DNA from 2 places in the Leifsonia sp. AG29 genome. Region 1 is predicted to be linked to the other one. Evidence: predicted binding sites of a transcription regulator. Region 1 holds the regulator's gene; the other holds the start of a gene.
What was found. Region 1 encodes HspR, which represses chaperone genes until heat shock. Its sites were predicted from a motif close to AAGTTGAGTCNNNNNGACTCAACTT; they were not measured.

Region 1 (11,008 bases):
GCATCTCGTCGGCGATGCGGGCCGTCAGTGCCGCGTCGCCGAACATGACCGGCACGATCGGGTGCTTGCCCGGCAGGAGGTCGAACCCAGCCTCGGTCATCAGGCGCCGGAACAGCGCGGCGTTCTCGACGAGCTGCGCGCGGAGCTGATCGGACTGCTCCAGCAGATCGAGGGCGGCGAGCGTTCCGGCCACGATGGAGGGGGCCAGCGTGTTCGAGAACAGGTACGGACGCGACCGCTGGCGCAGCAGATCGACGATCTCGCGGCGCGAGGAGACGTACCCGCCGGAGGCGCCGCCGAGGGCCTTGCCGAACGTCCCCGTGTAGATGTCCACCCGATCGGCGACCTCGCAGAGCTCGGGCGTGCCACGACCGTGCTCTCCGACGAAGCCGACCGCGTGCGAGTCGTCCACGAACACCAGGGCGCCGAACTCGTCGGCCAGGTCGCAGATCTGCTCGAGCGGAGCGATGTAGCCGTCCATCGAGAAGACGCCGTCGGTGACGATCACCGTGAACCGGGCCTCCGCCTCCCGGGCCGCCTCGAGCTGGGCGCGCAGGTCGGCCATGTCGCGGTTCCTGTAGCGGAACCTCTTCGCCTTCGACAGCCGGATGCCGTCGATGATGGAGGCGTGGTTCAGCTCATCGGAGACGATCGCGTCCTCCGCGCCGAACAGCGTCTCGAACACGCCGCCGTTGGCGTCGAAGCAGGAGGAGAACAGGATCGTCGCCTCCGTGCCGAGGAAGCGCGAGACGCGGCGCTCCAGCTTGAGGTGCTGCTCCTGCGTGCCGCAGATGAAGCGCACGCTCGCCATGCCGTAGCCCCAGTCGTCGAGCGCCTTCTTCGCGGCCTCCCGCAGGACCGGGTGGTCGGCGAGGCCGAGGTAGTTGTTGGCGCAGAAGTTCAGCACCTCGGCGCCGTCGGCGACGATCTCGGCGGCCTGCGGCCCGTGGATGCTGCGCTCGCGCTTGGTGAGCCCCGCCTCCTCGATCTCCGTCAGCTGCGCGGCGACGTGCTCGCGGAAACTCCCGTACATCTCAGACCTCCGTCCAGTCGAGGATGACCTTTCCGCCGCCCGCGGCCTCCGCGGCGGCGAACCCCTTCTGCCAGTCGCGGGCGGGGAAGCGGTCGGACACGATCGAGGCGATGGCGTCGTGCAGCGGCTTCGAGGTCTGCAGCATGGCGCCCATCGCGTTCCAGGTCTCGAACATCTCGCGGCCGTAGATGCCCTTCAGCGTCAGCATGTGGGTGACGACGATGCCCCAGTCGATCGCGATCTTCTGCGAGGGGAGGCCGAGCATCGCGATCCGGCCGCCGTGGTTCATGTTCTCGATCATCGAGGGCAGCGCCGTCGGGGCGCCGCTCATCTCGAAACCGACGTCGAAGCCCTCGCGCATGCCGAGGCGGCGCTGCGCCTCCCGGATGTCGTGCTTGGACACATCGACGGTGAAGTCGGCGCCCATCCCCCGCGCGAGCTCCAGCCGGTGCTCGCTGATGTCGGTGCCGACGATGTAGCGGGCGCCGACGTGCCGGGCCACGGCGATCGCCATGAGTCCGATCGGGCCGCACCCGGTGACGAGGACGTCCTCGCCGACGACCGGGAAGGCGAGGGCGGTGTGCACGGCGTTGCCCAGCGGGTCGAACAGCGCGCCCACCTCCGGCTCGATGCCGGTGTGGTGCACCCACACGTTCGTCGCGGGCAGCACGAGGTACTCGGCGAACGCCCCGTCGCGCTGCACCCCGACGCCCTTCGTGCGGATGCACATCTGGCGGCGGCCGGCACGGCAGTTGCGGCACGTGCCGCAGACGATGTGGCCCTCGCCCGAGACGCGGTCGCCCACCTCCACGTCGTGCACCATGTCGCCGACCTCGACGACCTCGCCGTAGAACTCGTGACCCGGGATGAGCGGAGCGGCCACGGCGGAAGCGGCCCAGTCGTCCCAGCGCTCGATGTGCAGGTCGGTGCCGCAGATGCCCGTGCGGAGCACCCGGATCCTCACGTCCTCCGGACCGATCTGCGGTTCCGGGACATCGACCAGCGACAGGCCGGGACCGGCTTCGCTCTTGAACAGGGCCTTCATCGTGCCATCCTCAGTTCTCCTCGTGGGAGTCGTGCTCGTGCTTCATCGCGGGCGGCGCCGGCGCCTCGTGAGCGCGCACTGCCGCCGACAAGCCTAGCGGCGCCGCGCGCCGGTGCGCGGACTAGAGTGCGCACATGAAGCGCGCACTCATCGTGATCGACGTGCAGAACGAGTACGTCACCGGCAATCTCAAGATCTGCTTCCCCGACCTGATGACCTCCATCCCGAACATCGAGGTGGCCTGGGACGCCGCCGACGACCACGGCCTCCCGATCGTCCTCGTCCAGCATCTGGAGGCGGCGGGGGCGCCGGTCTTCGCTCACGGTTCGGAGGGAGCGGCCCTGCACTCCTCCGTGGCCGACCGCAGCCGGGCGCACCTCGTCACGAAGAACGGCGTCTCGGCGTTCGCCGGCACCGACCTCGAGCAGTGGCTGCGAGGCGCCGGCATCGACACGGTCGCCATCGCCGGGTACATGACCCAGCACTGCTGCGCGGGCACCGCCCGGGACGCGTCCGCCCTGGGATTCACGGTCGAGTTCCTGTCGGACGCCACCGGCACCCTCGACCTCGTCAACGAGGCGGGCGCCATCTCGGCCGACGCGCTCCACCGCAGCGTGCTCGTCACGATGCAGTCCGAGTTCGCCGCCGTCGCCACCACCGAGGAGTGGACGCTCGCCGTCGAAGCCGGCGACAGCCTCCCCGTCTCGAACCTGTGGGACAGCACCGGCCACGCGCGCGTCCCGGGCAAGCACGAAGAGCTGCACAAGCTAATGCGGGAGGTGCGGGCCGGCATCGACCGCGACATCGCCGCGGAGGAGGCGCGCAACATCGAGAACACCCTGTACGTCGGGCAGGGGGTGTCGTCGCTCTAGGGGCGCCCGGACCTGAGAGCCCTGACATGAGCGCGCGCACAGGCTGAGACGCCGCCGGCTGGGAGCGCGCTCGGAGGCGTCCCCCGTGCGATGAATGCTGCGTGAACGCTCGGGGAGCAGTGGCGCGCGTGCATGGTGGAGGGGCGTCCCGCGCCGCCAGGATCGGACCGGTCATCCGCCCCCGGACGAGGGGCGACCGTTCGAAAGGAAACCGATGAGCTTCTCGACTCGGAAGCCGTCCCGGCGCGCGCTCGCGATGGGTGCGGCGATCGCCGGAGGCGCACTCCTCGCCGGGGCCGCCGCCGCCCCCTCCCTCGCCGACGAAGGTCACGGCGACCGCGACGACCGCGGAACCGCCAAGCACGTCCTCCTGATCTCGGTCGACGGTCTGCACCAGAAGGACCTCGACTGGTACGTCCGCACGCACCCGTCGTCGGCGATGGCGGCGCTCGCGGCGCACGGCACCGACTACACGCGCGCGCAGACCCCCGTGCCCTCGGACTCGTTCCCGGGCATGGTCGGGCAGGTGACCGGAGGCAACCCGGGCACGACCGGCGTGTACTACGACGACACGTACAACCGGGCGCTCCTCCCGGTCGGCACCACCGACTGCGCGACCGCCAAGCCCGGCGCCGAGGTCGCATACACGGAGGCGGCCGACAAGGACCAGACCCGGCTCGACGCGGGCCAGGGCCTGACCGGACTGCCGGGCAGCATCCTCTCGATGACCGGCACCCCGGCCACGCTGCTGAACCCGGCCGCGCTGCCGGTCGACCCGGCGACCTGCAAGCCGGTGTACCCGCACCAGTACCTCAAGGTGAACACGGTCTTCGAGGTCGCGAAGGCGGCCGGGCTGCGCACCGCCTGGAGTGACAAGCACCCGGCCTACGAGATCCTGAACGGCCCGTCGGGCACGGGTGTCGACGACCTCTTCACACCGGAGATCAACAGCGACGCCGCCGCGCCCTTCAGCGGCGACTGGACGAAGGACAACGCCGCGACCCAGCAGTACGACGCCTACAAGGTGAAGGCCGTGCTCAACGAGATCGACGGCAAGGACCACTCGGGCACCACCGCCGAGCCCGTCCCGGGAATCTTCGGCCTGAACTTCCAGTCGGTGTCCACCGCGCAGAAGCTGCCGACGTCCGACGGCCTCGCCGGCGGCTACCTCGCCGACGGCTCCACGCCGGGGCCGCTGCTGAGCAAGGCGCTCGACTTCGTCGACTCGTCCCTCGCCTCCTTCACCGCCGAGCTCAAGAAGACGGGCCACGAGCGCGACACGACGGTCATCCTCTCCGCCAAGCACGGACAGTCCCCGACCGACCCCGCGGCGCTCAAGCGCGTCGACGACGGTCCCATCATCGATGGGCTGAACTCGGCTTGGAAGGCCGCCCACGCGGGCGCGGGCGGCCTCGTCGCCTTCGCCACCGACGACGACATCATGCAGCTGTGGCTGAGCGACCACTCGCAGGGCGCGGCCGACTTCGCCAAGGCCTACCTGGCCTCCCACCCGGCCGCGGGCAACACGATCACCGGCGCGCCGACCAGCGTGACGTCGTCGGGCCTGACCACGATCTACGCGGGGTCCGGAGTGGCCAAGTACTTCGGCACCGCGGCGAGCGACTCGCGCATCCCCGACATCCTCGGAATCGCGCAGACCGGCGTCGTCTACACGGGCGGCACCTCGAAGATCGCCGAGCACGGAGGCGCCAGCGCGGACGACCGGAACGTCCCGATCCTCGTGTCGACGCCGGGCGCCGAGCACGGCAAGCGCGTGGACGCCCCGGTGGAGACGACGCAGATCGCGCCGACCATCCTGACGCAGCTCGGGCTGGACCCGCGCGCGCTGCAGGCTGTTCGGATCGAGGGCACGAAGGCGCTTCCGGCCTCCGGGCGCTGAGCGCGGCTCCCCTCGGGCGGGGCGTTCGCGGGGGCGCGGGCGTCCCGCCCCGTCGAGGTGCTCGCAGGTGCTGCCGACACGCCGTGTCGGACAGCATCTGCGAGCACCTCGTGCGTTCGCGCGCGCGCGAGCGCTCAGCGCTCCAGCGGGCGCCAGACCACGAGCTGGTTGCTGCGGCGCACCCGGGTCCCGGCGCGCATCGAGACGACCTCGCCCTCGGAGCCGGCCGCGAAGACGCGGCGGCCGGGGCGGTTCAGCAGCTCGTCGGCGAGGGCGGTCTCGAGCTCGCGGACGCGGGTGCGGAGCTCGCCGACCTGGTCCTCGAGCTCGAGGATGCGGCGGATCCCCTCCAGGCTGACGCCCTCGCCGCTCAGACGCGCGATCTCCTGCAGCTTCTGCACGTCGCGGATGGAGTAGCGGCGCGACTTCCCCGCCGTCCGGCTGGGGCTGACGAGTCCGAGCCGGTCGTACTGGCGGAGCGTCTGCGGGTGCATGCCCGCGAGCTCCGCCGCGATCGAGATCACGAAGACCTGGCTGTTCTCGTCCATCATCAGCTCCGGGCCTTGGCCAGGAGGTCGTCGCGGGGGTTCTCGTCGGGCAGCTTCTCGGCGAACGCCTCAAGCGCCTCCTTGGCCTCGGAGGAGAGGTGCGACGGAACGGCGACCTGCACGACCGCGAGAAGGTCACCGGTGCCCTTGGCGGTCTGCACGCCCCGGCCCTTCACGCGGAGGACGCGCCCGCTCGGGGTCCCCGGGGCGACGCGCAGCTTGACCGGGTCGCCCCCGAGGGTCGGCACCTCGATGGTGGCGCCGAGGGCGGCCTCGGCGAAGGTGACCGGCACGTTGACGCGGAGGTTGAGCCCCTCCCGCTCGAACACGGGGTGCTTGCGCACCGTCACGGTGAGGACGATGTCGCCCGCCTCACCGCCGTCCGGGCTCGGCTGGCCCTTCCCGCGGAGCTTGATCTTCTGGCCGTCGGCGACGCCGGCGGGGATCTTCACCTTGATCGGCTTGCCGTCGGCCGCCTGGAGGGTGATCGTCTCGCCGCGGGTCGCGGTGACGAAGTCGATTGTCGTGTGGGCTGTGACGTCGCGGCCGCGCGTCGGTCCGCCGTAGCCGCGGAAGCCGCCGCTCGGCGTGCCGAACCGGCCGTTGCCGAACAGGCCGCCGAAGACGTCGTCGAAGTTGCCGCCCTGCTGGAACGTGTACCCGCCCGGGGCGCCCTGGTTGAACATGCCGCCGAAGACGTCCTCGAAGCCGCCCTGACCGCCCGCGCCGGGAGCCGTGAAGCGGGCACCGGAGCCCATCGCGCGGATCTGGTCGTACTCCTTGCGCTCCTCGGGATCGCTCAGCACCGAGTACGCCTCGCTGATCTCCTTGAACTTCCCCTCCGCGGCCGCGTCGCCGGGGTTGGAGTCGGGGTGGTACTTGCGTGCGAGCTTGCGGTACGTCTTCTTCAGCTCGGCGTCGCTGACGTCCTTGGAGACGCCAAGGACCTTGTAGAAGTCCTTGTCGAACCAGTCCTGGCTTGCCACGGGCGCCTCCTCTCAGTCGTGCTCGTCAGTGTCGATAGTCGTAAGTCTGCGTGATGCCCCACGGCGAGCGAAGCGGCGGGATGAGTCTCCCGCCGCTTCGCCTCCGTGGACCTGCTCCCGGCTCAGGCCGGGGTCGAGACGACGACCTTCGCGACCCGGACGGTGGTCGAGCCGAGCCGGTAGCCCGTCTCGACGACCTCCGCGACGGTGTCCGCCGTCACGTCGGGGGTCGGCTGCTGGAAGATCGCCTCGTGGATCTGCGGGTCGAACGGCTCGCCCTTCTCGCCGTAGGGGGTGAGGCCGAGACGCTCGACCGCCGTGCGGAGCTTGCCCGCGATGGTCGCGAACGCGCTGCCCTCGACGAGGTCGCCGTGCTTCTCGGCGCGCTCGAGGTCGTCGAGCACGGGGATGAGACCCTTGACGGCCTCGCCGACCGCGCGCTCGCGCTCGATCTCCCGGTTGGCCTCCGTGCGCTTGCGGTAGTTCGCGTACTCGGCGGTGACCCGTTGGAGGTCGCCCAGCCGCTCGGCCGCGAGCTGCTCGGCCGTCGTCTGGCCGGAGAGGATGTCGAGGTCGTCGTCGCTCAGGACGGTCTCCTGCTCCTCCCCGGGCCCGACGTCGACGAGCTCCTCGTGCGAGAGGTCGTGCTCACCCGACTCCTTCTCCGGCTGTCGGACCTTCCCGGTCTCGGGGTCGATCCTGCGCTTGTCGCGCACGACCGGCTCCTCGCGCTCGGGCTCGCCCGAGTCGTTCTGGTTCTGGTCCGACATGCTTACTTCTTCTCCTCGTCGTCGACGACCTCGGCGTCGATGACGTCCTCGTCGTCGGAGGACTCGCCGGACGGCTGGCCCTCGGCGGACTCACCGGCCGGAGCCTGCGCGGACTGGGCGGAGGCGTAGATCGCCTCGCCGAGCTTCTGCTGGCTCGCGTTCAGCTTGTCGTAAGCGGACTTGACCGCCTCGTCGTCCTCGCCGGCGAGCGCCGTCTTCAGGCCGTCGACATCGCCCTGGACCTCGTTCTTGACGTCCTCCGGGAGCTTGTCCTCGTTCTCCTTGATCAGCTTCTCGATCGAGTAGACGAGCTGCTCGGCCTGGTTGCGGGTCTCGGCGGACTCGCGGCGCTTCTTGTCCTCGGCGGCGTGCTCCTCGGCCTCGCGCACCATGCGCTCGATGTCGTCCTTCGGGAGGCTGCTGCCGCCCGTGATCGTCATCGACTGCTCCTTGCCGGTGCCCTTGTCCTTCGCGGACACGTGCACGATGCCGTTCGCGTCGATGTCGAAGGTGACCTCGATCTGCGGGATGCCGCGGGGGGCGGGGGCGATGCCGGTCAGCTCGAACGTGCCGAGCGGCTTGTTGTCGCGCGTGAACTCGCGCTCGCCCTGGAAGACCTGGATCGCGACGGACGGCTGGTTGTCGTCGGCCGTGGTGAAGGTCTCGCTCCGCTTGGTCGGGATGGCCGTGTTGCGCTCGATGAGCTTGGTCATGATCCCGCCCTTGGTCTCGATGCCGAGCGACAGCGGGGTGACGTCGATGAGGAGGACGTCCTTGCGCTCGCCCTTCAGCACACCGGCCTGCAGGGCCGCGCCGACGGCGACGACCTCGTCCGGGTTGACGCCCTTGTTGGGCTCCTTGCCGCCGGTTTCCTGCTTCACGAGCTCCGAGACGGCCGGCATGCGGGTCGAGCCGCCGACCAGCACGACGTGCGCGATGTCGGAGACCTTGATCCCCGCCTCCTTGATGACGTCCTGGAAGGGCTTCTTGGTGCGGTCGAGGAGGTCGCTCGTCATCTGCTCGAACTGGGCGCGGGTGAGCGTCTCGTCGAGGTTGGCCGGCCCGTTCTCGGTGAGCGAGAGGTAGGGCAGCTGGATGCTCGTCGACATGCTCGACGAGAGCTCCTTCTTGGCCTGCTCCGCGGCCTCCTTGAGGCGCTGCAGCGCGATCTTGTCCTTCGAGACGTCGACGCCGGTCGAGTCCTTGAAGCGCTTGATCAGCCAGTCGACGATCCGCTGGTCCCAGTCGTCGCCGCCGAGGCGGTTGTCGCCGGCGGTCGCGCGGACCTGGATGGTCGAGAAGTCGTCGTCCTTGCCCACCTCGAGGAGGGACACGTCGAACGTGCCGCCGCCGAGGTCGAAGACGAGGATGAGCTCGTCCTCCTTGCCCTTGTCGAGCCCGTAGGCGAGAGCGGCCGCGGTGGGCTCGTTGATGATGCGGAGGACGTTGAGGCCCGCGATCTCGCCGGCCTCCTTGGTGGCCTGGCGCTCGGCGTCGTTGAAGTACGCCGGCACGGTGATGACGGCATCGGTCACGGTGTCGCCCAGGTACTGCTCGGCGTCGCGCTTCAGCTTCTGGAGGATGCGCGCGGAGATCTCCTGCGGGGTGTACTTCTTGCCGTCGACCTCCTTGGTCCACGTCGTGCCCATGTGGCGCTTGACGGACGAGATGGTGCGGTCGACGTTGGTGACCGCCTGGCGCTTGGCGGTCTCGCCGACGAGCACCTCGCCGTCCTTCGTGAAGGCGACCACCGACGGGGTGGTGCGGAAGCCCTCGGCGTTGGCGATGACCGTCGGCTCGCCGCCCTCGAGGACCGAGACGACGGAGTTGGTCGTTCCGAGGTCGATTCCTACTGCACGTGACATGTGTGCTCTCTCTCCTTTGTTGCTGGCTGCGTAGCCGTGAAAGTCAGGGGGTCAAGACTTGAGTCGAGACGGCTCAAGCCTCGCACCCCGACCGGGATGCTGTCAAGATGCCGGACTCAAAACTTGAGTACATCTGACTCAACTTTCAGGGAGACGCCGGTATTCCCCCTCCACCTCGTACCGATCTCACACCCACCGCACAAGCACCATCGCTAGCGTGATCGCCATGCAACCCGATCCGGCTGTCGCACCGCTGCTGTCCACCCGGGCGATCGAGGCGCTCCAGAGCATCGACCCGGAGACCCTGGGCGAGGTGCAGGCGTTCCGGGAGGATTTCGCGCGGTTCATCATGCCGTACAAGTTCGGCATCGACGAGATCTCGACGAAGGTGTCGATCCTGCGGGAGGAGTTCGCGGAGCTCCAGGACTACAACCCGATCGAGCACATCTCGAGCCGCCTCAAGTCGGCCGAGAGCATCGAGCAGAAGGTCATCCGCAAGAACTGCGAGCCGACGTTCGAGGCGATCCGGGATGCGATCACCGACATCGCGGGCGTCCGCATCGTGTGCAGCTTCGTCTCCGACGTCTATCGCGTCTTCGACCTGCTGACCCGCCAGGAGGACGTGCGCGTCCTCCGGGTGAAGGACTACATCGCGCACCCGAAGCCGAACGGCTACAAGAGCCTCCACGTGATCCTCGAGGTGCCGGTCTTCCTGAGCGACGGCCCGGTGCGCGTACCGGTGGAGGTGCAGCTGCGGACCGTCGCCATGGACTTCTGGGCGAGCCTCGAGCACAAGATCTACTACAAGTACGACGGGGAGGTGCCGGAGCGGCTCCTGCGCGACCTCACCGCGGCGGCGAGCACGGCGAACCAGCTCGACCTCACCATGGAGGACCTCCACCGCCAGGTGCGCGGCGAGGGAGGCACGGTCTACAGCCTCCCCGCGTCCGTGTGAATCGCGCGGGCCGCCGGGTTCAGTAGCCGATCACGCCCGTGAAGTCGGGGCTCCCGTCGGGACGCGCCGGGAGCGGCTGGCCGTTGACGTAGCGGGGCCACTCCAGCCGGAGGCCGGCCGTCGGGTCGAGGCGGGGATAGGCGGAGGCCGTCGGCGCGGAAGCGGCTGCCGGTGCGGCGAACGGAGGGGCGGCGACGCTGGGCGCAGGCTGCGCCTGCTGGGGAGGCGCGGCGGGCGCTGCGGAGGGTGCCGGGGCGAACTGCGCGGGCGGTGCGGCGAACTGCGCGGGCGCTGCCGCGAAGGGCGCGGGGCGCACCTCCCTGGGCCCGAACAACTGGTAGGTGAGCGGGATCAGCACCGTCCCGAGAGCGTCGAGGATGGCGACGACCGCGACCAGGCGCCAGTACGTGTCGCCGAAGTCCGCCGACGTCCAGATGAGCGGGAGGGAGAGCCCGGCCGTCAGCAGGCCGACGAGCACGAGCGTCGCGATCGTGACCTTGCTCATCACGGGGCCGGTGAACCGGCGCTGCGTGTTGAGCACGAGGTGGATGTGGAGGAGGCCGGCCCGCGTCACGAGGACGAGCAGGAACCACGAGAACGGATCCCACCAGGGCTCGGAGCCGCTCCCGCCGTAGGTCGCGCCTCCCGTCGGCGCCCACACCTTCCACAGCCCGATGCCGAACAGGTACACCGAGGTGATGACGCTGATCGCGCCGAACCACGCGGCCCGGCGCGCCGATACGTCGGCGTCGTACCAGGAGATCAGGGCGAAGAACACGAACAGGCCGATGGTGCCGATGAGGCGCCAGCAGGTCTCGTCGAAACGGCCGAGGACGACCGCGTACACGCCGACGAGGGCGGCCGCGATCAGGGCGCCCACGACGATGCGCGGCATCAGGTGGCGGACCCAGCCGTAGGGGTTCGGGGCGGTGGGGGCAGTGCTCACGGGACCTCCGATGTCGGGTTCGCCGGTCACGCTACGGCCCAGCGGCGGCCGCCGAATCCGTGCCGCCACGGAAAACCTCGTCCGCGTG
Region 2 (11,008 bases), 2.1 Mb from region 1:
GCAGTTCGCGCCGCTCGTGGAAAAGGCAACCAAGCAGTTCCTGAACGACCAGGCAAGCGACCGACTCAAGACTGCGCTCGGTGGCTCCTCGTATACGACCGCGCAACCAACCGAGCCCGAGACGCTTGTCAGCCAACCCTCCTCTCATGCCGATTTGGACCGCGACACCGAGATCGAAACGACAGAAGAGGAACTGGAGGGTTACCAAATCGTCAAAGCGATTGCATGCAGCGAAGTCAAGCCGCATCGCGTTGCCCAGCGTGACTCAAAGTCGTACTTCGCCATCCTCCTCGACGACAACAATCGCAAGCCGCTCGCGCGACTCCACTTCAACGGCAAATCGAAGAAGTACATTGGTCTCTTCGATGCTGAGAAGAACGAGACGCGGTACGAGCTCGAATCGCTCGAAGAGATTTACCGTTTCGCTGACGAAATCCGAACTGCGGCCCGTCGTTACGCCTGACGTTTGACGCGCCAAATCAGTCGTCACGCCCGGACTCGTTCGGTGGCTGTTCCTCGCTAGGCGCAAAGCGCCGAAGGCGCCGGCCCTCGTGGGGACCGGCGCCTTCGTACCGGGGTGGCGGGTTACGCCGCCACGGGGAGGGAGACCGCTGCGCTGACCCGGAGCTCGCCGTCGATCGCGTCGACGATCACGCGGCCGCCGTCGGCCAGGTCGCCCGAGACCATCAGCTCGGCGATCCGGTCGTCGACCTCGCGCTGGATCACGCGGCGGAGCGGCCGGGCACCGTACTCCGGCTCATAACCGGCGTCGGCGATCCAGGCGACGGCCTGCTCGGTGGCCTCGAACCCGATCGACCGCACGGAGAGCCGCGCGGAGGTGCCCTTCAGCAGGAGCCGCACGATCTCGCGCAGCTGCTCGGCGTCGAGCTTCCGGAACAGCACGATCTCGTCGATCCGGTTCAGGAACTCGGGGCGCATCGCCTCCCACAGCTTCGCCATGACGCGGTCGCGGATGTCCTTCTCCGAGGAGAAGCCGTCCGAACCGGTGGGCACGAAGCCGAGGGCACCGCTCCGGCTCGCGAGGAACTCCGAGCCGAGGTTCGAGGTCATGATGACGACCGTGTTGCGGAAGTCGACCGTGCGGCCCTGACCGTCCGTGAGCCGCCCGTCGTCCAGCACCTGCAGGAGCAGGTTGAAGACGTCCGGGTGGGCCTTCTCGATCTCGTCGAACAGCACCACCGAGTACGGGTTGCGGCGGACGCGCTCAGTCAGCTGACCCGCCTCGTCGTAGCCGACGTATCCGGGAGGCGCTCCCACCAGCCGCGCGACGGTGTGACGCTCTCCGAACTCGCTCATGTCGAAGCGCAGCATCGCCCGCTCGTCGCCGAACAGCGAGGCCGCGAGCGACTTCGCGAGCTCGGTCTTGCCGACACCGGTCGGGCCGAGGAACAGGAAGCTGCCGACGGGCCGCCTCTCGTCGCCGAGACCCGTGCGGTTGCGACGCACGGCCTTGGCAACGGCCGTGACCGCGTCGTCCTGACCGATCACGCGCTCGTGCAGCTCGGACTCGAGCCGCGCCAGGCGCTCGCGGTCCGCCTCTCCGATGCGGGACACCGGGATGCCGGTCGCGCGGGAGACGATCCCGGCGATGGCCGCCTCGTCGACGACCGCGTCCGGACGCGGGGCGGAGGCGAGCTCGTCGAGCGAGCGCTGCACCGCCTCCATCTCGTCACGGAGGCGCGACGCCTCCTCGTAGTGCTCCGCGGCGACGGCGGAGTTCTTCTCGGACTCCAGGGTGGCCAGGCGCTCCATCAGGGCCGACGAGTCGACGCGCTTGCCGAGCGACAGCCGGAGCCGGGCGCCGGCCTGGTCGATGAGGTCGATGGCCTTGTCCGGCAGGAAGCGGTCGGAGATGTAGCGGTCGGAGAGCTCAACCGCGGCGCGGATCGCGTCCTCGGTGTAGCGGACGCCGTGGTGCTCCTCGTAGGCGCCGCGGAGGCCGTCGAGGATGAGGACGGCGTCCTCCACGCTCGGCTCCCCCACCGTCACCGGCTGGAAGCGGCGCTCGAGCGCCGGGTCCTTCTCGATGCGGCGGTACTCCTTGAGGGTCGTCGCGCCGACGAGGTGGAGGTCGCCGCGGGCGAGGCGCGGCTTGAGGATGTTGCCGGCGTCCATGCCGCCCGACTCGCCGGACCCTCCGGCGCCGACCACGGTGTGCAGCTCGTCGATGAAGACGATCAGCTCGTCCTTGCCCGCGCTGATCTCGTCCATGAGCTTGGTGAGCCGCTCCTCGAAGTCGCCGCGGTACCGGGTGCCGGCGACCATCCCCGCGAGGTCGAGCGAGACGACCTTCTTCTCCTGCAGCTGCTCCGGCACGTCGCCGGACACGATCGCGCGGGCCAGGCCCTCCACGATCGCCGTCTTGCCGACGCCGGCCTCGCCGACGAGGACGGGGTTGTTCTTGGTCCGGCGCGACAGGATCTCGACCGTCTGCTCGATCTCGTCGAGACGGCCGATGACCGGGTCGAGGCGGCCGTCGCGTGCGAGCGCCGTCAGGTCGGTGCCGAACTGGTCGAGCATCGGGGTCTGCGACTGTCCGTCGGCAGCCGGCTGCGCGCCGGTGTCGCCGCCCACGGTCGCCTGCTGGCGCATGGCCCCCGTCAGCGCCTCGGGCGTCACGCCCGCGGCCTGCAGGACCTGCCCGGCGGGCGCATCCTGACCGATGACGAGCGCGAAGAACAGGTGCTCGGGGTCGATGTAGGTGGCGCCCGACGCGCGGGCCACCTGATAGGCGTGGAAGAGAGCGCGCTGCGCAGAGGCGGTCACGCTCGCGCCGTCGGCGTCGATCTCGCTTCCGGTGGCGGGGAGGCGCTGCTCGGCCGCGGCGGCCACAGCGGCCGGGTCGACGCCGATGCGGCGCATCGCCTCGGCGGCGGGCTCCTGCTCCGCCATCACGCGGAGCACGTGGAGCGCGTCGAGCTCGCGGTGGCCGTGGCGCAGCGCGAACCGCCCGGCCTCGGCCAGGATCTCCTGGGTCCGGCGGCTGAGGTAGCGGCTGATGTCGATGGAGCGCGCGGCACGCGCACGCTCACCCGCGAGGTAACGCGCGAGGAACTCGTCGAACGAGCCGGCGTCGCCGTCGGGAGTGAAGTTCTCGGGCACTTGTTCTCCTGATTCCAAAGTTGAGTGGTGTGCACTCAACTTCAACGCTGGAGGGGCGCGGGTATTCCCGGATCTTCCGATGCTCCTCGCGACCCGCCCCCGCGGATGCCCACGCGACCGGCTGCTCGGGTAGCCTCGCCCCCATGGATGCGACGACGGCGTGGCTGCTCGAGGGAGACCCGGCGATCCGCTGGCAGACGCGCCGCGATCTGCTGCACGAGGACGACCCCGCCGTGGCCGCCGACCGCGACCGCGTCGAGCAGGAGGGGTGGGGCGCCCGCCTGCTGGATCGTCAGGACCCGGGCGGCACCTGGGGCGGCGCGGTGTGGAAGCAGCGGGAATGGGACGCGACGGACGACACCGTGCTCCTGCTCGCGCTGCTCGGCGCGCGCGGACCCCGGACCGACGCCGCGATCGACCGCGTCGCGTCCGGGGTCGACTGGGGCGAGGAGTGGGGCCGCAACCCGTTCTTCCGCGGGGAGGAGGAACCGTGCATCAACGGACGCGTGCTCACCGCGGCCGCCGCGTTCGGGCGGGCGGACGACCTCACGGTCGAACTGATCCTCAGCCAGCAGCAGGACGACGGTGGCTGGAACTGCTACGCGCGTTCGCCCGGTGATCCCGGCTCGTTCAACAGCACGATCTGCGTGATCGAGGGGCTCGCGGCGTACCGCGACGGCGGCGGGACGATCGACGTGGCGGAGCCGCTTCGTCGAGGCCAGGAGTACCTGCTCGAGCGTCGCCTCCTGCGTCGCCGGTCGACGGGCGAGCTGGTCGACGAGGCCTTCCTCCGGTTCGCCTTCCCCTATTACTGGCACTACGACGTCCTGCGCGGACTCGACCATCTCCGCGCGTCCGGTGCGGCCTTCGACGACCGGGCCGCCGAGGCGGTCTCCGTCGTGGCGGACGCGCGCGGAGCAGACGGCCGCTGGGTGCTCGACGCCACGTTCCCCGGCGATGTCGCGGTCAAGCTCGAGCGCGTCGGCGAGGCGAGCCGCTGGATCACGCTGCGCGCCCTTCGCGTGCTCGAGTGGGCGGGCGTACAGTCCGGGGCATGACGGCTCGAACCCTTCTGCTCATCCGTCACGGCGAGAGCACGGCGAACGTCGCGGCCCAGGCCGCCGAGGCCTCCGGTGCCGAGGTGGTCCGCGTCGAGGCGCGCGACGCGGACGTCCCGCTGTCGCCGCTCGGCGAACGGCAGGCGACCGCTCTCGGCGACCGGCTCCGCCCCTCCCTCCCGCCCGGCGCGCTGATCTACTCCTCTCCTTACCTGCGCGCCCGCGAGACCGCTCAACTCGCCCTGGGCGCCGACGTGCCGCTCCTCCTCGACGAACGGCTCCGCGATCGCGAACTCGGGGTCCTCGACCGGCTGACCTCGGTCGGGGTCGCGCGCCGGTTCCCGGAGGAGGCCGAGCGCAAACGCTGGGTCGGGAAGTTCTATCACCGGCCTCCGGGCGGCGAGTCCTGGGCGGACGTCGCGCTCCGGCTGCGGTCGTTCGTCGGCGAACTCCCCGCCGGGGAGGCCCCGATCGTCGTCTTCGCGCACGACGCCGTCGTCAGCCTGTTCGTGTACGTGCTGCTGCGCATGACGGAGGCGCAACTCGCCGAGCACCTCCTCACGCACCCGGTCGCGAACGCCTCCGTGACGGCGCTCGTCGGCGACCCGGCCGGATGGCGATTGGAGGCGCTGGCCGACGACAGCCACCTCGCCGCCGCAGGCCTGCCGACGACCGAGCACCCGGGAGCCGCTCGTGCCGAGGTCTGAGGCCGAACGGATCACCCCCGGGCTTCTGCGGTCGTGGCCGCTCCCCCGGCCGACGGGCTCCAAGCGCTCGCGCGGCGACGTCGTCGTCGTCGGAGGGGCGCGCCGCTCGCCGGGAGCGGCGCTCCTCGCCGGCCGGGCCGCCCTCCGGGTGGGTGCCGGGAGGCTGACCCTCGCGGTCGGCGCATCGGTGGCCGAGGCCGTCGCCGTCGCGTTGCCGGAGTCGGGCGTGGTGCCCCTCGCGGAGACCCGGAGCGGGGCGGTGCGCGGTGCCGCGGTCCGCTCGGCGTCCGGGGATCTGGCTGCCGCCCGCGCGATCCTCGTCGGCCCCGGTCTCGACGACGCCGGCGAGACGGCGCGCATGCTGCACGAGGTCGGCAGGGCGGCCGGACGGGACGCCACGCTCGTCCTCGACGCCTACGCGCTCGGCGCGCTCGCCGGGCACCGGAGACTGGCCGGCCGCACCCCGCGCATCCTGACCCCGAACGAGCAGGAGGCGTCCATCCTCCTCGGGCGCGACGTGCGGGACCTCGACGCGGCCACCGTCGAACTGGCGCGACGCTACCGGGCGGTGGTCTCGTGCTTCGGGCGCATCGCCTCACCGGAGGGACGCCTCCTCACCACGGGCGACGGGGATCCGGGTCTCGGCACGTCGGGAAGCGGGGACGCGCTGGCCGGTGCGATCGCCGGGCTGGCCGCACGGGGCTGCCGGCCGTTGCAGGCGGCGGTCTGGGGCACGCACCTCCACACGGCCGCCGGGGCGTCGCTCAGCCGGTCGGTGGGGGCGCTGGGGTACCTCGCCGGCGAGATCGTGGACCGCCTCGTGGTCGAGCTCGACGCGCTCTCCTGAGCCGGGGAAGCTCTCCTGAGCCGGGGAAAAGGGCTCTAGACGAGCCGAACCCGGCGGCGCTACTGTCAGCGCACACCCAGCCTCCATGGGGAGATGGGCTGAGGAAGGAGCTGTACTCATGGACTGGAGCAACTTCTGGAGCGTCGTCTGGCTGTTCTTCTGGAGCTTCGCCTTCGTCGCCTACCTGTTCGCGCTGTTCGCCATCATCAGCGACCTGTTCCGCGACCACAAGCTCAACGGCTGGTGGAAGGCGCTGTGGATCATCTTCCTGATCTTCGTGCCCTTCCTCACCGCCCTCGTCTACCTCATCGCCCGCGGGCCGGGCATGGCCGAACGCAGCCAGCGGGAGGCGCGGCAGGTCCAATCCGCGACCGACCAGTACATCCGCACGGTGGCGCAGGCCAGTCCGGCGGATGAGATCGCCAAGGCGAAGGCGCTGCTCGACGCGGGGACGATCAGTCCGGAGGAGTTCGCGCACCTGAAGTCGCGGGCTCTCGCCGGACAGGATGCGCCGGCTTCCGGCGGCGCTCACGCGGCTCCCGCGGCGTCCGCCCCGGCGGCACCCCCGGCCCCTCCCGCCGCTCCGACGGCGTGACGGCGGGGGCGCGCTGACGGCGCCCCAGAGAACAGAGCCGAGGCGATGACATGGCGCAGCGTTCGCGGGTGTGGCCGTTCGCACGCCGGCGGCGCGCGCCGGAGCCCGCTCCGCCGGAGGGGGCCGACTCCGACGCGGCCACGGCCGGCCCGGCCGACGGCCGCGCGGTCCGGATCCTGCTCGGGCTCGCGGCCGGCGTGGTCATCGCCTTCGGCATGGCGGGGATCGCGCACATCCTCGCACCGACCCTGCTCGCACTCGTCCTGACCATCTGCGCGCAGCCGGTGCGCGTGTGGCTGCAGCGGCACGGGACTCCTGACGGGCTCGCGACGGGCGCCGTGGCGCTGACGGTGTTCGCGCTGCTCGCGGCGTTCATCGGGCTCCTGATCGTGGCGATGGCCCAGTTCATCGGGATGCTGCCCCAGTACAAGGATGAGCTCGAGGCGATCGGAAAGCAGTTCGGCGAGTTCCTGCAGACGATCGGGCTAGGGCAGCAGCAGGTGAACGACATCGCCTCCAGCTTCGACCCCACCAAGTTCCTCAACTTCTTCACCGAGCTGCTCGGCAACGCCTTCGGGCTGATCGCTTTCCTCGTCGTGGTGCTGACGATGCTCATCCTGATGCCGGCCGACGCCGCATACACCCCGACGCTGCTCCGGCAGCTCGAGCCGACGAAGCCGAACCTCGTCTTCGCCGTGAGCGGATTCGCCCGCAGCGTCCGGCGGTACATGGTCGTGACCACGGTGCTCGGCATCGTCCAGGGAGTCATCAACGGAATCGCGCTGTGGGCGCTGGGAGTGCCGGCCGCGCTCCTGTGGGCGATCCTGTCGTTCCTGTGCAGCTTCATCCCGAACGTCGGCTACTTCATCGCCATCGTCCCTCCCCTGGTCTTCGGCTATCTGACCGGAGGCTGGGGCACCGTCATCGCGATCATCGTCATCTACGGCGTGATCAACGCCATCGTCCAGTCGGTGATCCAGCCGAAGGTGGTCGGCAACGCCGTGGCGCTGAGCCAGACGCTCACCTTCTTCTCCGTGCTGTTCTGGGCGGTGGTGCTCGGGCCGATCGGCGCGATCCTCGCCATCCCTCTGACCTTGCTCGTCCGGGCGGTCCTCGTCGACTCCGACCCGCGCGCCCGGCAGTGGCGCCCCGCCATCGGCGACCTGAGCCACACCCGCGAGCTGATGAAGGAGGACTACCTGGCCCGGAAGACCGAGCGCCGCCAGGCCAAGGGCAAGCAAGCGGCCGGCCCGCCCGCCGCCGAACCACCCGGTGACTCCGACTGACCGCGGCGCCGGGCCCCTCAGTGCTGCAGCGCGCTTTTCAGCACGATGACGATCACCCCGAACAGTCCGCTCGTGAGAGCGCCGGCCAGGCAGATCACGACGGGTCTCCGTCGCAGGGCGAACACGGAGTAGCCGAGGAGGGCGAGCATGAGCACCGAGAACCAGAGGGAGAGGTAGACGGAGAGCACGGGCGGGAGCAGAGCGAGCGAGGCCAGCAGCAGCGGGATGCTCGGGATGATCGCCGCCTCCAGCATGCCGCCGGACTCGCCGATCGCGTGCCGGAGCGCATCGCGGACGCGAGCGCCCAGAGCCTCCTCCCCCGGCTGGTAGCCGAGGGCCGTCGAGTAGACGTGGGCGGTCCAGAAGACGACGATGCTGACGACGCTCAGAACGAGGAGGTGGACGACCGCGGCTCGGTCGGTCTGCCCGCCGGAGGCGGCCGCGACGACGCTGGCGTACACGACGGTGCCGTAGATGGCGGCGGGCGTGCCCCAGTGCCGCCACAGCGCCCGGTGGAGGCGGCTCTCGCGGTCCGGGGCGGCGTCGGTGTCGTTCAGATCCATCATCCGGCGGCCAGGACGGCCAGGTCGCTCCCGCCCTCGACGGTGAGCCGCCGACCGACACGGACCAGCTGCGGCTCGTCCGAGAACGCTCCCGCGAAGAGCGCCTCGCCCTTCCGGAACGTGGGCGACTCCTCGAGCATGGCGACCGGGACGAAGCCGAACACGTCGGCGATCTCGGCGAGGTCGCGAGGCGAGTTCATGCGCATGAGCCCGAGGTTGTCGCACTGCGAGAGCACGTTGGGGTGGATCTTGGTCGGACGCTGCGTCGACAGGAACAGCCACAGCCCGAACTTGCGGCCCTCCGCGGCGATCTGGATGAGCTGCTCGGTGAGCTGCGCCTCCACGCTCGACCGCGGCACCGGTGGGCAGAAGTTGTGCGCCTCATCGATCACGATGAGCAGCGGCCGGCGCTCCATCCGGTGCTCCCAGAGGTGCTCCAGCACGCACAGCGCGGCCGCCTGCGGTTCGGACGGGTGCGAGAACCCGCCGACGTCGAGCACGACGACGCGCGGCCGCTCGTCGACCGTGTCGACGACGCTCGAGCGTCCGAACGACCACAGCGGCCACTCGAGGATCTCGAGGTTGTCGATGCGGCGCCCGAGCCGCTGCCGGGCGGGATCGCCGGACGCAGCGAGCGCGCGGAGGAAGGCGTCGCGGTCGAAGGCGTTCGACGACTTGTCGAGGTGCAGCAGGGCGTTGTACTCCTCCTCGTCCCCGATGGGATCGAGGCGCCCCACCGCCGCCTGCGACCGCACGCTGAGGTCGACGTAGCGAGCGTGCAGCTGCGGCTCCTGCGCCGTGCTCGAATGGAAGACCCTGATGTCGAGACCGGCGAAGCGCTCGCGAAGGTCGGGCTCCACATCGTCGCGGGTCTCCGCGAGGTGGACGAAGTCTGCATTCGGGTCGAGCACCGCCACCGGGAGGTCGGTGCCGAGGAGGAGCTGTTCGAGCACCACGCCGAGCGCGTACGTCTTGCCCGACCCGCTCTGGCCGCACCAGAAGGTGTGCCGGTTGAACCGGGAGCCGTCGATGACCGCCGGCCGGTCCGGCGCATCCGCCTTCGACCCGATGGTCAGAGGGATCACCGCCGTCCTCCTCTCGCGCCGCCGCCGACCGCATGCTAACGCGAAGCCCCCGGGGCCGGGAAGTGGTGAGCGACGGCGGGTCAGACGGGAGTGGGGTGCGTGTCGGGTTCGCCGTCCGGCCGGTACCCGCGCGTCGCCTCCTCGTAGCTGGTGTGGGGCCGCTTCGGCCCGGACTCGGCGGGAGGCGGGACGTCGGTCCGCTGCAGCGCGTGCAGGACGAGCTGCTCGACGAGGCGCGCCGCCGTCGTGCGGCGGTGCTGCGCGATCCGCACGAGCGCCACGTACTCCCGCTCACCGAGATGGATCTTGAGGGGGATGCCTCCCGGGGTGTGACCGGGAGCGAGCGTCGAAGCGCCCACCACGTCGTCCTGGCTCATGGGCCGATCCTCCCTCTCGGATCCCGCGCGCGACGGGACCTAAGGCCCCCGGGAAGCGGGTGGACCGACGGAGGATTCTCGTGTCTTCCCGAACGGCGTCCAGCTGATGCATCATTCGGCCGAGACAAACGCAACATCGGCGGGCGCCGCCGCTGGGAGTCCAGCTGATCGGCGAGGGCGCCCCGGTCGGCCGGCTCTGGGGGCGGAGCCGGCCGATCGCCACATGAATCGCGCGGAGCGATGAGGAGTAGCCAAGGGCGTGCCGGCGGCGCTACTTTTCGCTCGCCGGCCGAAGCTCGGTCGAGCGGGAGGGATGATCGAGATGTCCGACTTCTGGAGCGTCGTCTGGCTGTTCTTCTGGTGCTTCGCCTTCGTCGCCTACCTGTTCGCACTGTTCGCCATCATCGGCGACCTGTTCCGCGACCACAAGCTCAACGGCTGGTGGAAGGCGCTGTGGATCATCTTCCTGGTCTTCGTGCCCTTCCTCACCGCGCTGATCTACCTGATCGCGCGCGGGCCGGGCATGGCCGAACGCGGTCAGCGCGAGGCCGCCACGACGCAGGCCGCGGTGGATGCGCACATCCGCGACGTCAGCGGGGGCGGCAGCCCGGCGGAGGAGATCGCGAAGGCGAAGGCACTCCTCGATTCGGGGGCGATCAGCGCCGCCGAGTTCGAGCACCTGAAGTCCCGCGCCGTCGCGGGCACCGCGTGACGCGATGAGCACCGGCGTCGCCCGCGCGACCGCCACCGGCTGGACCCTCGCGCCGCTGGCGCTGGCCCAGTTCATCTGCTCGTTCGCGGGCTCGAACATGAACGTGATGCTCAACGACATGGCCCGCGACCTCGGGACCACGGTCGAGGGCATCCAGTTGTCCATCACGCTGTTCCTGCTCACCATGGCGGCGCTGATGGTGCCGTTCGGGAAGCTGACGGACCGGCTCGGCCGGAAGACGTGCCTCCTGCTCGGACTGGGCGTCTACGGCGTCGGGGCCGTCCTGAGCGCTCTGGCGCCCGGGCTCGGCGTCCTGATCCTGGGCAACTCGATCCTGGAGGGGGCCGGCACGGCGCTGCTCATCCCTCCCGTCTACATCCTCGTCACCCTGTACTGGAGGGATCTGCGCTCGCGGGCGCGCTCGTTCGGCATCGTGAGCGCGGCCGGAGGCGTCGGCGCCGCAACCGGACCGCTCATCGGCGGCTGGATCTGCACGACCATCAGCTGGCGCGCCGCGTTCGGCTTCCAGGCGCTCGTCATCATCGCGATCATCCTGCTGTCGCTGCGGCTGAAGGACCCGCTGCCGGCCGACCCGACCCGTCCCTACGACGTGGTGGGCGCCTTCCTCTCCGGCGGAGGGCTCGTGGTCTTCGTC

Region 2: FPT20_RS04790 (ATP-dependent Clp protease ATP-binding subunit) is a predicted target of HspR. The motif match lies at 3,141-3,165, and genes of this name have one in related genera.

What each region holds. Positions count from the first base shown of each region.
Region 1 is NZ_VMSF01000001.1:3,115,825-3,126,832, forward strand. Features, by position in the region: gene FPT20_RS15005 (glycine C-acetyltransferase) at 1-1,033, opposite strand, end outside; gene tdh (L-threonine 3-dehydrogenase) at 1,035-2,078, opposite strand; gene FPT20_RS15015 (cysteine hydrolase family protein) at 2,213-2,950, shown strand; gene FPT20_RS15020 (alkaline phosphatase family protein) at 3,165-4,850, shown strand; gene FPT20_RS15025 (heat shock protein transcriptional repressor HspR) at 4,985-5,398, opposite strand; gene FPT20_RS15030 (DnaJ C-terminal domain-containing protein) at 5,401-6,384, opposite strand; gene FPT20_RS15035 (nucleotide exchange factor GrpE) at 6,507-7,154, opposite strand; gene dnaK (molecular chaperone DnaK) at 7,157-9,019, opposite strand; gene FPT20_RS15045 (GTP pyrophosphokinase) at 9,246-9,974, shown strand; gene FPT20_RS15050 (hypothetical protein) at 9,994-10,920, opposite strand.
Region 2 is NZ_VMSF01000001.1:979,297-990,304, reverse strand. Features, by position in the region: gene FPT20_RS04795 (type I restriction endonuclease) at 1-463, shown strand, start outside; gene FPT20_RS04790 (ATP-dependent Clp protease ATP-binding subunit) at 586-3,123, opposite strand; gene FPT20_RS04785 (hypothetical protein) at 3,267-4,181, shown strand; gene FPT20_RS04780 (histidine phosphatase family protein) at 4,178-4,888, shown strand; gene FPT20_RS04775 (NAD(P)H-hydrate dehydratase) at 4,875-5,735, shown strand; gene FPT20_RS04770 (SHOCT domain-containing protein) at 5,854-6,330, shown strand; gene FPT20_RS04765 (AI-2E family transporter) at 6,381-7,616, shown strand; gene FPT20_RS04760 (hypothetical protein) at 7,634-8,182, opposite strand; gene FPT20_RS04755 (ATP-binding protein) at 8,179-9,264, opposite strand; gene FPT20_RS04750 (hypothetical protein) at 9,345-9,641, opposite strand; gene FPT20_RS04745 (SHOCT domain-containing protein) at 9,964-10,353, shown strand; gene FPT20_RS04740 (MFS transporter) at 10,358-11,008, shown strand, end outside.